3 regions of the Erwinia rhapontici genome follow, and region 1 is predicted to be linked to each of the others. Evidence: predicted binding sites of a transcription regulator. Region 1 holds the regulator's gene; each other region holds the start of a gene.
What was found. The regulator PhoB, encoded in region 1, activates phosphate uptake and scavenging genes when phosphate is short. The targets are predictions, from matches to a motif close to CTGTCATAAAACTGNCNNAT.
Positions count from the first base shown of each region.

Region 1 (4,624 bases):
TGTGCTTCACGCCAGGCATTGAGCTGCTGCTGCTGCGCCTGTTTGTCCTGCTGAGTTTGCTGGTTTTTAGCGCTTTCCTGCTGGCGTGTGGTGAGCGCAAGTTGGTGTTCACTTCGCTCTCGCTCCAGCTGCTGTTGCTGTTCGCGTAATGTGGCCAGCTGCAAGTCAAGCGGCAGGACCTGTTCGGCGATCAGGGTTTCCTGTTGCAAACGCAGCGTCTGGTGTTGCGCCTGCGCCTGCACGATCTGCTCTTGCTGCTGCGTGGCCAGAATCAGCGCCTGCTGTGCCTGCTCCCGCTGTTGATCCAGCTGCTGCGCGCTGACGGTCAGCTGTTGCTGCTCCCGTTGCAAGCGTTCAATCTGTTGCAGTTCCTGACTTTTTTTCAGTTGGATCTGCTGTTGTGAAGTAAGCACCTGCTCCTGCTCCACACTTTGTGCCAACTGGCTGTTAAGGAGGGCGCACTGCTCTTCGGTGAGCAAACTCATACCGCTGGACTGGGCGCGCAGGGTATCCAGCGTCACCTTCGCCTGTTTATGGCGATCAAACACCGCCGCCGACAGTCGACCGTATATTTCGGTGCCGGTCAGCTCTTCCAGTAGCTCGGCACGTTTATTGGCATCGGCATTGAGGAACGCGGCAAACTGCCCTTGTGACAGCATCATCGATTTGGTGAAGCGTTCGAAGTCCAGCCCGGTCAGGCTGGCTACCCTCTCCAGCTTATCTTTGACCTTGTCGGCCACGATGTGATTATCGCTACAGCGTGCCAGCTCAACCCGCGGTGCCTGCAGGTTGCCATCGGCGGCGCCGCGAGCGCGGCTCTGGCTCCAGAAAGCGCGCCAGGCAACACCTTTCACCTCAAATTCCACTTCTGCCAGGCACTCGGCGGTATCACGGGTCATCAGGTCATTTTGCGACTGAGTGATGCCTTTCAGGCGCGGTGTTTCGTGATACAACGCGAGGCAGATGGCATCCAGCAGGGTGGTTTTACCTGCGCCCGTCGGGCCGGTAATGGCGAACAGGCCGTTGCTGGCAAAAGGTTCTGCGGTGAAGTCGATTTTCCACTCCCCCTTCAGCGAGTTGAGGTTTTTAAAGCGCAGCGTCAGAATTTTCATGATGGCTGCTCCTCATGGCGAACGGCTTCCAGCGTTTGAGCAAACAGCACTCTGGCGCGTTCCAGCCGTTCAGGTTCCTCGGCCTCCAGCGCCAGACGGCGGGAAAACACCTCTTCAACACTCAATTCATTCAGCGTTTCATTGTTCTGTCGGGCGATCACCTGTTCGCGCTGTTCGCGGCTGCGACGCAGCAGCACCACTTCTACGGGCAGGGATTCGGTCAGCTCCTGGATACGGCGCTGTAACTCACTGAGGTAAGCATCGGTGACGATTTCAATGTCCAGCCAGATGGTGCCACCCTGTGGATCGGCCGTGAGAGCCGCCAACTGCTGCTCAATCTGTTCCAGAGAGCCTTTGATCATCTGCATTGGCTGGAATAACGGGATCGGTAAGGCTTCGACCGCGCTGAGTTTGCCGTCGCTGAAGTCGACCTGAAACACGCTTTTGGCTTTACCCAGCTCATCAAAACTGAGCGGGATCGGCGAGCCGCTGTAGCGAATATGATCGCTATCGGCAATGCGCTGAGCGCGATGGATATGCCCCAGGGCGATATAGTCCGCAGGGGGAAAACAATCGGCGGGGAATGCATCCAGCGTGCCGATATAGATATCACGCACCGCATCGCTTTTGGTGACGCCCATCGTTGTCAGATGGCCGGTGGCAATAATGGGTAGCGGCAGGCCCAGTGCATCACGCTGTTTCAGCGCTTCCTGCCAGCACTGCTGATAGTGTTCAGTTATGGCTTCCAGCAGGCTTTGCTGCTTTTCGCGCCCTGACTGCCCGCTCTGGCTGCGCAGAATATCGCGCGGGCGCAAAAATGGAATGGCGCACAGCAGTGCTCCTGGCTGGCCATCGCGGCGATTAAGAACCAGAACCTGTTGACGAACATCGTCGCAGGCGGCGGCGATCACCCGAGTGTTCAGGCAGGCCAGCAGCTCGCGGGATTCATTCAGCATGGCGACTGAATCGTGATTGCCGCCCAGTACCACCAGTTGACAGCCGGTCTGCTGCAGATTGACCACGAAGCGGTTATACAGCTCACGTGCGTAGCTCGGCGGAGAGCCAGTATCAAAGATGTCGCCTGCCACAATAATCGCATCCGCCTGCTGTGCTTCTGCGTTAACCAGCAGCCAGTCAAGAAATGCCTGGTGCTCGGCTGCCCGGCTTTTGGTGTAGAAAAACTGGCCAAGATGCCAGTCGGCAGTATGAATGATGCGCATGGGGGTCCTTTCATGGCAGAAAGCGTGGGGAGTATTATACCTGTCCTGCATCCCGAATTATTCAGAGCAGATAAACATATTGATGAGGAGGGGATTTTATTTAATTCCATCAATGCTTTTAGGGGGTGCTTTTTTCATAAAAGTGTCATAAAACTGACGCATAATGGCGCCGCATATCCCCGTGACAACCTGTCACTGTAGCAGGAGCAATAATGGCCAAGCGCATTCTGGTGGTTGAAGATGAAGCCCCAATCCGTGAGATGTTGTGTTTCGTTCTGGAACAAAATGACTATCAACCGATCGAAGCCGAGGACTATGACAGCGCAGTAAGTATGCTCATTGAGCCGTGGCCGGATTTAATCCTGCTGGACTGGATGCTCCCGGGTGGTTCCGGCATTCAGTTTATTAAGCATCTGAAGCGTGAAGCCATGACCCGGGATATTCCGGTTATGATGCTGACCGCGCGTGGCGAAGAAGAAGATCGCGTCCGTGGCCTGGAAGTGGGTGCCGACGATTACATTACGAAACCCTTCTCACCCAAAGAGCTGGTGGCCCGTATTAAAGCGGTGATGCGCCGTATTTCACCGATGGCGGTGGAAGAGGTGATTGAAATGCAGGGGCTGAGTCTTGATCCGTCATCGCATCGCGTGATGTCTGACACGCAACCGCTGGAAATGGGGCCGACCGAATATAAATTGCTGCACTTCTTTATGACGCATCCTGAGCGTGTTTACAGCCGTGAGCAGTTGCTAAACCATGTCTGGGGAACTAACGTTTACGTCGAAGATCGTACCGTTGATGTGCACATTCGTCGCTTACGTAAGGCGCTGGAACTGACCGGGCACGATCGTATGGTGCAGACGGTTCGCGGAACAGGTTATCGTTTCTCTGCACGCTATTGATTGTTCGCGCTGGAGTCTGAACCGTGTTGGAACGCCTCTCCTGGAAGAGATTATTGTTTGAGCTGCTGCTTGCCGGTTTGCCCGCGTTACTGCTCGGGCTGCTGGTGGGTTGGCTCCCCTGGCTGCTGTTAATCTCAGTACTCTGTGTGCTGGGCTTTCATTTCAACAACTTACTTCGACTCTCTCACTGGCTGTGGGTTGACCGCAGCATGACACCTCCCAGCGGCCGTGGCAGCTGGGAACCGCTGTTTTACGGCCTGTATCAAATGCAGGCGCGTAACCGCCGCCGCCGCCGTGAACTCGGTCATCTGATCAAACGTTTTCGTAGCGGTGCAGAATCTCTGCCTGATGCGGTGGTACTGACCACCGAAGAGGGGACGATTTTTTGGTGCAACGGCCTCGCACAGCAGATGCTGGGGCTGCGCTGGCCGGAAGATAACGGGCAGAATATCCTCAATCTGCTGCGTTACCCCGAGTTTACCCGCTATCTGCGTCAGCGTGATTTTTCTCGCCCGCTTACGCTGGTGCTGAACAGCCATCGCCATCTTGAATTTCGTGTGATGCCTTACAGTGAAGGGCAATGGTTGCTGGTGGCGCGTGATGTCACCCAGATGCATCAGCTGGAAGGGGCCCGACGTAACTTCTTTGCTAATGTCAGCCATGAACTGCGTACGCCGCTCACCGTATTGCAGGGGTATCTGGAGATGATGAACGATTCCGTGCTGGAGGGCAGTCTGCGCGATAAGGCGCTGCACACCATGCAGGAGCAGACTAAACGCATGGACAGCCTGGTGAAACAGTTGCTGACCTTGTCACGCATTGAAGCTGCCCCGGCAATCGATTTGCAGGAAACCGTGGATGTGCCGATAATGCTGCGGGTGTTGCAGCGTGAAGCGGAAACGCTCAGTAACGGCCGCCATGATATTTATTTCCATACCGACCCGCATTTGCGCGTGTTTGGCAACGACGAGCAGCTGCGCAGTGCGATCTCCAATCTGGTGTATAACGCGGTTAACCATACGCCGGATGGCACGCGTATTGATATCAGCTGGCTGCGCAGCCCGCAGGGGGCACAGTTTAAGGTTAAAGATAATGGACCCGGGATTGCACCGGAACACCTGCCTCGCCTGACCGAGCGTTTCTATCGGGTTGATAAAGCGCGTTCCCGACAGACGGGCGGTAGTGGATTAGGGCTGGCTATCGTGAAGCATGCGCTCAGCCACCACAATACGCGCCTGGATATCAGCAGCACGCCCGGCGCTGAAACCTGTTTCAGCTTTCAATTGCCACCAAGGTTGATTGTCAGTGCCGAACTGGTCGAGAATGCGTTGCATTAAGTCTCACGGAACCCATGCAATGAAAATGTTAATCGCGCTGGCGCTGGTGCTGG
Region 1 covers NZ_CP085627.1:1,048,241-1,052,864, forward strand. Annotated here, with positions in the region: gene LJN55_RS04905 (AAA family ATPase) at 1-1,112, opposite strand, end outside; gene sbcD (exonuclease subunit SbcD) at 1,109-2,332, opposite strand; gene phoB (phosphate response regulator transcription factor PhoB) at 2,545-3,234, shown strand; gene phoR (phosphate regulon sensor histidine kinase PhoR) at 3,258-4,571, shown strand; gene LJN55_RS04925 (PstS family phosphate ABC transporter substrate-binding protein) at 4,591-4,624, shown strand, end outside.

Region 2 (4,624 bases), 1.1 Mb from region 1:
AACAGACCGCTGCCTGCCAGGGCATTTGCCAGGCCTCCTCCCGCCGTATTCGGCGGGGGCGTATTCTCAGTAAACAGCGACAGCGTCATGCCGTCGATACCGCGAGTCACGGTAGAAAACAGGATCCACACCAGCCAGAACAGACCGAATGCCATCGTCAGCAACGACAGGGCGAGGGCAATACGGTTTTTCATCCGGCGCCACGCCTGCATCTTACGGCGTGAAGCGAGCAGTTCGTCACGCGCCTGCAATTCCATCGTGGTCATGAGCGCGCTCCTTCACTTTTTGCCAGACGCAGGATCATCAGTTTTGAACAGGCCAGCACGATAAACGTGATGACAAACAGGATCAGCCCCAGCTCCATCAGCGCGGCGGTATGCACGCCCGATTCCGCTTCAGCAAATTCGTTCGCCAGCGCGGAGGTGATGCTGTTACCCGGCATAAACAGTGAAGCACTGTCGAGTTGGTAGGTGTTACCGATAATGAAGGTCACCGCCATGGTTTCACCCAGTGCGCGCCCCAGGCCCAGCATCACCCCACCAATCACCCCGTTTTTGGTGAAGGGCAACACAACACGCCACATCACTTCCCAGGTGGTACAGCCAATGCCGTACGCGGACTCTTTCATCATTACTGGCGTCTGCTCGAACACGTCGCGCATGACGGAAGCGATATAAGGGATAATCATAATCGCCAGGATAATTCCGGCGGCTAAAATCCCGATACCAAATGCCGGGCCGGAGAACAGGGATCCTACAATCGGTACGTTAGCCAGTACGTCCCCGACGGGCTGCTGGAAATAGGTGGCAAACAGTGGCGCGAAAATAAACAGCCCCCACATGCCATACACAATGCTGGGGATAGCCGCCAGCAGTTCAATCGCCACGCCCAGCGGGCGACGCAGCCAGTTAGGGGCCAGTTCGGTCAGGAACAAGGCAATGCCGAAACTTACCGGGACAGCGATAAGCAGGGCAATAATGGAGGTGACGACGGTACCGTAAATCGGCACCAGCGCACCAAACTGTTCGTTAGGCGCATCCCACTCTTTATTCCACAGGAACGAGAAACCAAACTTCTGGATACTCGGCCATGAAGAGATAATCAGGGAAACGATAATGCCACCGAGCAGCAACAGCACAATCAACGCAGCCAGTTTAACCAGCGCGCTGAAGATGATGTCACCCTGTTTTCCGGGAGCCTTGAATGCCGGCTTGGTTGCAGCCATAGAATTCTCGAGTCTGATACTGCTGATACGTATCGGGCCAGGCAAGCCTGGCCCATGGGGGCATAAGCACCACGCATCGTGGCGCTTACTGCAATCGCTTAGTACAGTGCTTTGCCGGAGCTGTCTTTCACGTTGGTTTTCCAGGCGCTACGAATCTGCTCAATCACAGAATCTGGCAGAGATGCGTAGTCCAGGCCAGCCGTGGTTTTGCTGCCGTTTTTATAAGCCCAGTCGAAGAACTTCAGTACGGCGGCGCCTTTCTCAGCATTAGCCTGCTCTTTGTGCACCAGGATAAAGGTGGTAGAGGTGATTGGCCACGCGTTGTCGCCTTTCTGGAAGGTCAGATCCTGAGCAAAAGATTTGGACCAGTCTGCGCCTTTCGCGGCATCGCTAAAGCTTTTCTCACCCGGTTCAATGGCTTTGCCATCCGCATCCACCAGCTTGGTGTAAGCCAGGCTGTTCTGTTTCGCGTAGGCGTACTCAACGTAGCCGATAGACCCTGGCAGACGCTGTACGAATGCAGCCACGCCGTCGTTACCCTTGCCGCCCAAACCGGTTGGCCAGTTAACGGTGCTACCTTTACCGACTTTGCTGCTCCAGTCGCTGTTCACTTTAGACAGGTAACTGGTGAACACGAATGAGGTACCCGAACCGTCAGCGCGGCGTACCACGTTGATGTTGGAATCAGGCAGTTTCACGCCTGGGTTCAGCTTGGTGATGGCCGGGTCGTTCCACTTTTTGATGGTACCGAGGTAGATATCACCCACGGTTTTGCCATCCAGCGTCAGCTGTCCAGATTTGATACCAGGAATATTAACCGCCAGTACCACCCCGCCAATAACTGTCGGAAACTGGAACAGGCCATTTTTTTCTAAATCTTCGTCTTTCATCGGCGCATCTGATGCACCGAAGTCTACGGTTTTAGCGATAATCTGCTTAACGCCGCCGGATGAACCGATACCCTGATAGTTAACCTGGCTGCCCGTCGCGGTGTTGTACTCTGCTGCCCACTTGTTATACACAGGTGCCGGGAATGTCCCGCCAGCACCGGTCAGGTTGGTCGCGGCCATTGCAGTAACGGCGCTCAGAGAAAGGGTTACTGCGACGAATTGAGCCAGGGTTTTGTGCATCAGTGTCATGTTCCCTCCACGGGATTAAAAAGTCAGGCCAGTTGCCGTGTTTGTCTATACCCAAAATAATTCGGGATGCAGGAAGGCGGCAAATGAGCGAGTCCCGATGAGCTTACTGTTGTAAGTGATTCGGGCGAACGAATGTAGCCAACGCGCCTGCAGCTTGAAGTATGAAAGGTATAATTAATGATTGCTGCTGGAGGCAAAATAGGACAGTTTGGTGACAGTAAAATGTACGAAATATGACACTTTTGTGACAAGCCACTCTAATCATGAAGGCTGACGTCAGTCGGTTTTTTCCATTACCGCGCTCAGTCCCGGGTTACGTTTAACCGGGCGCGTGGCCCACAGCGATGCAGCAACAATCAGCAACCCGCCCAGCCATGCCGCTGGCGTCAGCGACTCCTGCAACCAGAGCACGGCAAACAGGGAACCAAACAGCGGCTCAGACCCCATTAATAGTGAGGCACGCGTCGGTGAGGTACGTTTCACCGCGTAGTTCTGCGCGAAGAAAGCAAACAGCGTGCAGAACAACACCAGGTAAAGCGTCGGGCCCCAGAACAGCGTACTCTCAGGCAGGGCCGGTATCCCATGCTCTGTCGCCAGTAACACTACCAGCGAACCGCTGGCGACCACCCCGGTTTGTACCGCCGTCAGCGCCAGTGCGGGCACATTGCGATGCTGGGTCATTTTTTTCGTCAGACACACCATCAACGCGCGCAGCAGCGCAGCGCCCAACACCAGCAGATCGCCCCTGTTCATCGCAATCTGCGTACCGCCCACCAGCAGCATGGCACCGCAAAGAGAGACGGCGGCGGCGATAAACACGCTGATTTCGGGCCGCTGACGGAACATCAGCCATTCAACAAACGGCGTCAGCACCACGCACAGGCTGATCAGAAATGCCGCATTACTGGCAGAGGTCAACGCCACCCCATAAGTTTCACACAGGAAAATAGCCAACAACACCGAACCCAGTATCAACCCCGGGGGCAGCGCCTGGCGCCAGCAGAGCCTTAACGTGGGTAAGAGCAGAACGAAGGTCAGCAAAAAACGAATAAACAGAAAACCCACGACCGGATAGAAAAGAACGGCCTGTTTTGCCATGCCGTAGCTGGTTCCCCAGACCACGGCGACAGCCAGTAACATCCACTCTGCGTAACGCTGTTGTTTCTCCACCTGCATTCCCCTGACGTTGGCGATAAACCCAACTGCGATTATGATGTTTTTCTCCAGACGGAATAATCCGTACGGGTAAACAAGACTTGTGCGCTATGAGAACAAATCAATATATGGGTCTGCTGCCGTATATGGCAGTGTTCGTGAAAGTGGTGGAACTCGGCAGCTTCTCGGCGGCCGCAGAAAAGCTGGGCAGCACCGCGTCTTCGGTCAGCCGTCAGATCGCCAGCCTGGAAAATGCCCTGGGGGTGAAACTGCTGGAAAGGACGACACGCAGGCTGCGCCTGACAGAAGCCGGAACCGTCGCCTGGGAGCGCTGCTTTGAGATGATGCAGTCCGCAGAGTCGGTGTTTGAGCTGGCTGGGCGCATTAGTGACACCCCGCAGGGGCGGGTGAAAATCAGTGCACCGCGTGCCTACGGCAAGGATCTCATCTCCCCGCACGTGGCTGAGTTTTTACAGCGCTACCCTCAGGTGGATCTGCAACTGATGCTCACCGATCGTATGGTGGATTTAATCAATGACAATGTTGACCTGGCGATCCGCATTACCGATACCCCGCCTCCGGGGCTGGCGGCACGCCCGCTGTTTCCTGTCAGGCACGTGCTCTGTGCCAGCGCAGAGTATCTGCAACAGCACGGTATTCCGCAGCACCCGCAGGATTTAACGCAGCACAGCTGTATTTATCTGGGAGAAGTGCCCGGGGATAATCAGTGGAAGTTTCGTCATATCGCCAGCGGAGAGCAAATCAGCGTTGCGGTACACGGGCGCTTTGCCTCAAATCACAGCAAAGCGAGGCTGGAAGGCATCATTCATCATCTGGGCATCGGGTGCCTGCCGCGCTTTTCCGCGCAACAGGTCATGGATAACCGACAGATTATTCAGGTACTTCCCGAATGGGACTACATGACATCCTATTACGGGATGTCATGGATTTTGTATCATCCCAATCGCTATCTTCCCCCTAAATGCCGGGTGCTTATCGATTTTTTGCTGGAGAAGCTGAAGCACCAGACAGCGCATTCGCAATCGCATTAAACATCAAAGAGGCTTCGAGCGGCTGGGCATCTGATGCCGGTTCTGCCTGTGGC
Region 2 covers NZ_CP085627.1:5,040,387-5,045,010, reverse strand. Annotated here, with positions in the region: gene pstA (phosphate ABC transporter permease PstA) at 1-266, opposite strand, end outside; gene pstC (phosphate ABC transporter permease PstC) at 263-1,225, opposite strand; gene pstS (phosphate ABC transporter substrate-binding protein PstS) at 1,324-2,364, opposite strand; gene LJN55_RS23300 (DMT family transporter) at 2,641-3,534, opposite strand; gene LJN55_RS23295 (LysR family transcriptional regulator) at 3,630-4,571, shown strand; gene LJN55_RS23290 (serine hydrolase domain-containing protein) at 4,513-4,624, opposite strand, start outside.
Region 2: a site for PhoB is predicted at 2,596-2,615, ahead of pstS (phosphate ABC transporter substrate-binding protein PstS). Genes of this name have one in related genera too.

Region 3 (4,624 bases), 1.2 Mb from region 1:
CCGTGCTATTAACCACCGCACTGGCCTGCTTTGCTCTCTACAGTGCGCTGGTCGGCCTGCGTCCGGTGGGTTGGTTATTCCTGCTCGCGGCACCTCTGTTGTGGCAGCAGGGACGTTTCATTTTGCGAGAAACCAGTGCACTGGCGATGCGACCCATGCTGGAAAAAACCGTTAAAGCAGCCCTGCTGATCAATATCCTGTTTGCCATCGGCTTAGTGTTCAGCTAAACGCGATGTGCTTGACCCATCGCAATTTTTAACAATTGATGATTTTGCCAACAGTGGCCTTTAAGCGATATACTTAGCCCTCCTGCGGCAAACAGACGAAACCCCTATGAAATACGATACTTCAGAACTGTGCGACATCTACCATGAAGATGTGAATGTCGTTGAACCGCTTTTCTCAAACTTTGGTGGTCGCACCTCGTTTGGTGGGCAAATCACCACGGTAAAATGTTTCGAAGATAACGGGCTGCTCTATGATTTGCTGGAGGAAAACGGCCGTGGTCGTGTTCTGCTGGTTGATGGTGGTGGTTCAGTACGCCGTGCGCTGGTGGACGCCGCGCTCGCAACGCTGGCTCAGCAAAATGAGTGGGAAGGCATTGTGGTGTATGGTTCTGTTCGCCAGGTGGATGATCTGGAAGAACTGGATATCGGCATTCAGGCCATCGCGGCTATTCCTGCCGGGGCTGCAGGTGAAGGCATTGGTGAAAGCGACGTGCGGGTGAACTTTGGTGGCGTCACGTTCTTCTCCGGCGATCATCTGTACGCAGACAACACGGGAATGATCCTGTCCGAAGACGCGCTCGACATCGAATAAAGACGAACATATAAAATGGGTGCCCCAGGGCACCCGTTTTCTGCTTGCTTCCTGCTTTTACGCCAGGTGCAGCATTACACCTCTTCCATTTTTCCCAGCAAAGCCCGCAGACGATCCTGCCAGACATGCTGCTCTTCTTTTAACTGCTGATTTTCACGCACCAGCGCATCACTGCTGCCTGCTGCCTGCTGAACCTGCTGGTTCAAATTACCGTTTTGTTCTTTAAGCTCTTCGATTTCCATCTGCAACAGCGTGATGGTATCAATCGCCTGCTGCACTTTCGCTTCCAGTTTCTCGAATACTTCAAATGACATGTCTATAACCTCTCCTAATCGCAGGGCGTTGATGATGCTAGCCGCAGGGGTGAGGAATGAACCGGCATTCCGCGGATAACAACGATTCTCCGATTGTAAGTAGAGCGACAGCTCAAGTCCAGCAGCGAACCCTTACAGGGCGTAGTCTGTAACAATTTTCAGTCTATACCTGGTCTCATTAACATCTTCCCCCTCCTGATGTAAGGTCAGCGTTAAATAATTGCGCATTTCACACGCGATCAAACGCGCACCAGGTCGTTTTTGGAAAGCAAAAAGACGCGAAAACGCTCATTTTTATGACACAGAACACAATTTTTGATTTCGCTATTTCTCGTTTATGCTCGTTAACGATAAATTCACAACAGCCCTACATAAGATTTGGGTGATTCACGGATGAAGCAAAACTAAGAAGCTAAACCATTAACCTCGCCTTCAGGAATTCATCATGAGTCAGACAACAAGTACACTTAAGGGGCAGTGCATCGCCGAGTTTCTCGGCACTGCCACGATCATCTTTTTCGGTGCTGGCTGCGTGGCCGCAATGAAAGTTGCCGGAGCCAGCTTCGGTCAATGGGAAATCAGTATTGTCTGGGGCCTGGCCGTTGCGATGGCCGTCTATCTTACCGCCGGTATTTCAGGCGCTCACCTGAACCCCGCCGTCAGCGTCGCTCTGTGGCTGTTCGCCAATTTCGAAGGCCGTAAAGTGCTGCCGTTTGCTATCGCTCAGGTAGCGGGTGCATTCTGCTCCGCCGCACTGGTGTACGGCCTGTATCACAATCTCTTCCTCGATTACGAACAGACACATCATATGATACGCGGCAGCGTTGAAAGTCTGGATCTCGCCGGTGTCTTCTCCACTTATCCAAATCCACTGATCAGTGTAGGTCAGGCATTCCTGGTTGAAATGGTTATTACCGCTATCATGATGGCATTGATTATGGCGCTGACCGATGACGGCAACGGCCTGCCGCGTGGCCCGATGGCACCGCTGCTGATTGGTTTACTGATCGCGACTATCGGTGCCGCAATGGGCCCACTGACCGGCTTTGCACTGAACCCGGCACGTGATTTCGGACCTAAGCTGTTCGCCTGGGTGGCTGGCTGGGGTAATGTTGCCTTCACCGGTGCCCGTGATATTCCGTATTTCCTTGTTCCGATCTTTGGCCCACTGATCGGTGCAAGCCTCGGTGCCTTTGGCTACCGCGCCCTGATTGCCAACAACCTTCCGGGTAAGGTTGTGGAGAAACAGGAAAAATCAGCACCGCGCGCTGCACAGCGTAAAGCGTAATCCTGCTCATTGCTTACACCATCAGGAATCTATTATGACCGTAGAAAAAAAATACATTGTCGCACTCGACCAGGGAACCACCAGCTCCCGCGCCGTGATTCTGGATCATGACTCCAATATCGTTGCGGTATCACAGCGTGAATTCCAGCAAATCTACCCGAAAGCGGGTTGGGTTGAGCATGACCCGATGGATATCTGGGCGTCACAGAGCTCCACCCTGGTCGAAGTCCTGGCACATGCGGACATTAACTCTGACGAGATTGCCGCGATTGGTATCACCAATCAGCGTGAAACCACCATTGTGTGGGACAAAGAAACCGGCAAGCCGATTTACAACGCCATCGTCTGGCAGGACCCGCGTACCGCCGACTACTGCTCGAAGCTGAAAAAAGAAGGCCTGGAAGAGTACATCCGTCATACCACGGGTCTGGTGATTAACCCGTACTTCTCCGGCACCAAAGTGAAGTGGATCCTCGACCACGTGGAAGGCTCCCGCGAGCGTGCACGCCGTGGCGAACTGCTGTTCGGCACCGTCGACTCCTGGCTGGTGTGGAAAATGACGCAGGGACGGGTTCATATCACCGACTACACCAACGCCTCCCGTACCATGATGTTCAATATTCACAAGCTGGAGTGGGATCAGCGCATGCTGGACATTCTCGATATCCCGCGTCAAATGTTGCCGGAAGTGAAATCCTCGTCAGAGGTTTACGGCCAGACTAACATCGGTGGTAAAGGCGGAACGCGTATTCCAATCGCCGGTATTGCGGGTGACCAGCAGGCGGCGCTGTATGGCCAGCTGTGCGTCCAGCCGGGTATGGCGAAAAATACCTATGGCACGGGCTGCTTTATGTTGATGAACACCGGTACAGAAGCGGTGACCTCAACACATGGCCTGCTGACCACCATCGCCTGCGGCCCACGTGGCGAAGTGAACTATGCGCTGGAAGGTGCGGTGTTTATCGGCGGTGCATCCATTCAGTGGCTGCGTGACGAAATGAAGCTGATCAGTGACTCTACTGACTCCGAATATTTCGCCACCAAAGTCAAAGACACCAACGGCGTGTATATGGTGCCTGCATTCACCGGTTTGGGTGCCCCCTACTGGGACCCGTATGCCCGAGGCGCTATCTTCGGCCTGACGCGTGGTGCCAATGCTAACCACATCATTCGCGCCACGCTGGAGTCCATTGCTTATCAGACGCGTGACGTGCTGGAAGCGATGCAGAACGATGCCAACACCCGTCTGCAATCACTGCGCGTTGACGGTGGTGCCGTGGCGAACAACTTCCTGATGCAGTTCCAGTCCGATATCCTCGGTGCGCGCGTTGAGCGTCCTGAAGTGCGTGAAGTGACTGCGCTGGGTTCTGCTTACCTTGCCGGTCTGGCAGTGGGCTTCTGGAAAGATCTGGATGAAGTGCGCGCCAAGTCCGTCATCGAGCGCGAATTCCGCCCAAGCATCGAAACCACCCAGCGCAACGTGCTGTACGCAGGATGGAAGAAAGCCGTCGCCCGTGCGCAGGCATGGGAAGACGCTGACGACAAGTAATCATCTCCTGCCCGTGGTCGCCTGACCACGGGTATCTCCCTTCCCCGCTCCGCTCCCTGTGATAAACTTCCCGCCTCATTAGTTTCCTTAAAGGCATGTCATGAAACGAGAACTGGCGATTGAATTTTCCCGCGTAACAGAAGCAGCGGCACTGGCTGGCTATAAGTGGCTGGGGCGTGGCGATAAAAATGCGGCAGACGGTGCAGCCGTACATGCAATGCGCATCATGCTCAACAAAGTGGATATCGACGGTCAGATCGTGATTGGCGAAGGGGAAATTGATGAAGCGCCGATGCTGTATATCGGCGAGAAAGTCGGGACAGGCAACGGTGATGCGGTGGATATTGCCGTCGATCCCATTGAAGGTACGCGCATGACCGCACTGGGGCAGGCCAATGCACTGGCGGTCATGGCCGTCGGGGACAAAGGCACCTTCCTGCACGCACCGGATATGTATATGGAGAAGCTGGTGGTCGGTCCTGGGGCTAAAGGCGCTATTGACCTTAACCTGCCGCTGGAAGAGAACCTGCAACGCGTTGCCCGTGCCCTGAATAAATCCCTGACAGAACTGACCGTGACCCTGCTGGCGAAACCACGCCACGATGCGGTGATTGCCAGCCTGCAACAGCTTGGCGTACGCGTATTTACGTTCCC
Region 3 covers NZ_CP085627.1:4,866,773-4,871,396, forward strand. Annotated here, with positions in the region: gene LJN55_RS22405 (1,4-dihydroxy-2-naphthoate polyprenyltransferase) at 1-227, shown strand, start outside; gene rraA (ribonuclease E activity regulator RraA) at 334-819, shown strand; gene zapB (cell division protein ZapB) at 894-1,133, opposite strand; gene LJN55_RS22420 (MIP/aquaporin family protein) at 1,579-2,421, shown strand; gene glpK (glycerol kinase GlpK) at 2,456-3,970, shown strand; gene glpX (class II fructose-bisphosphatase) at 4,071-4,624, shown strand, end outside.
Region 3: a site for PhoB is predicted at 1,417-1,436, ahead of LJN55_RS22420 (MIP/aquaporin family protein). Genes of this name have one in related genera too.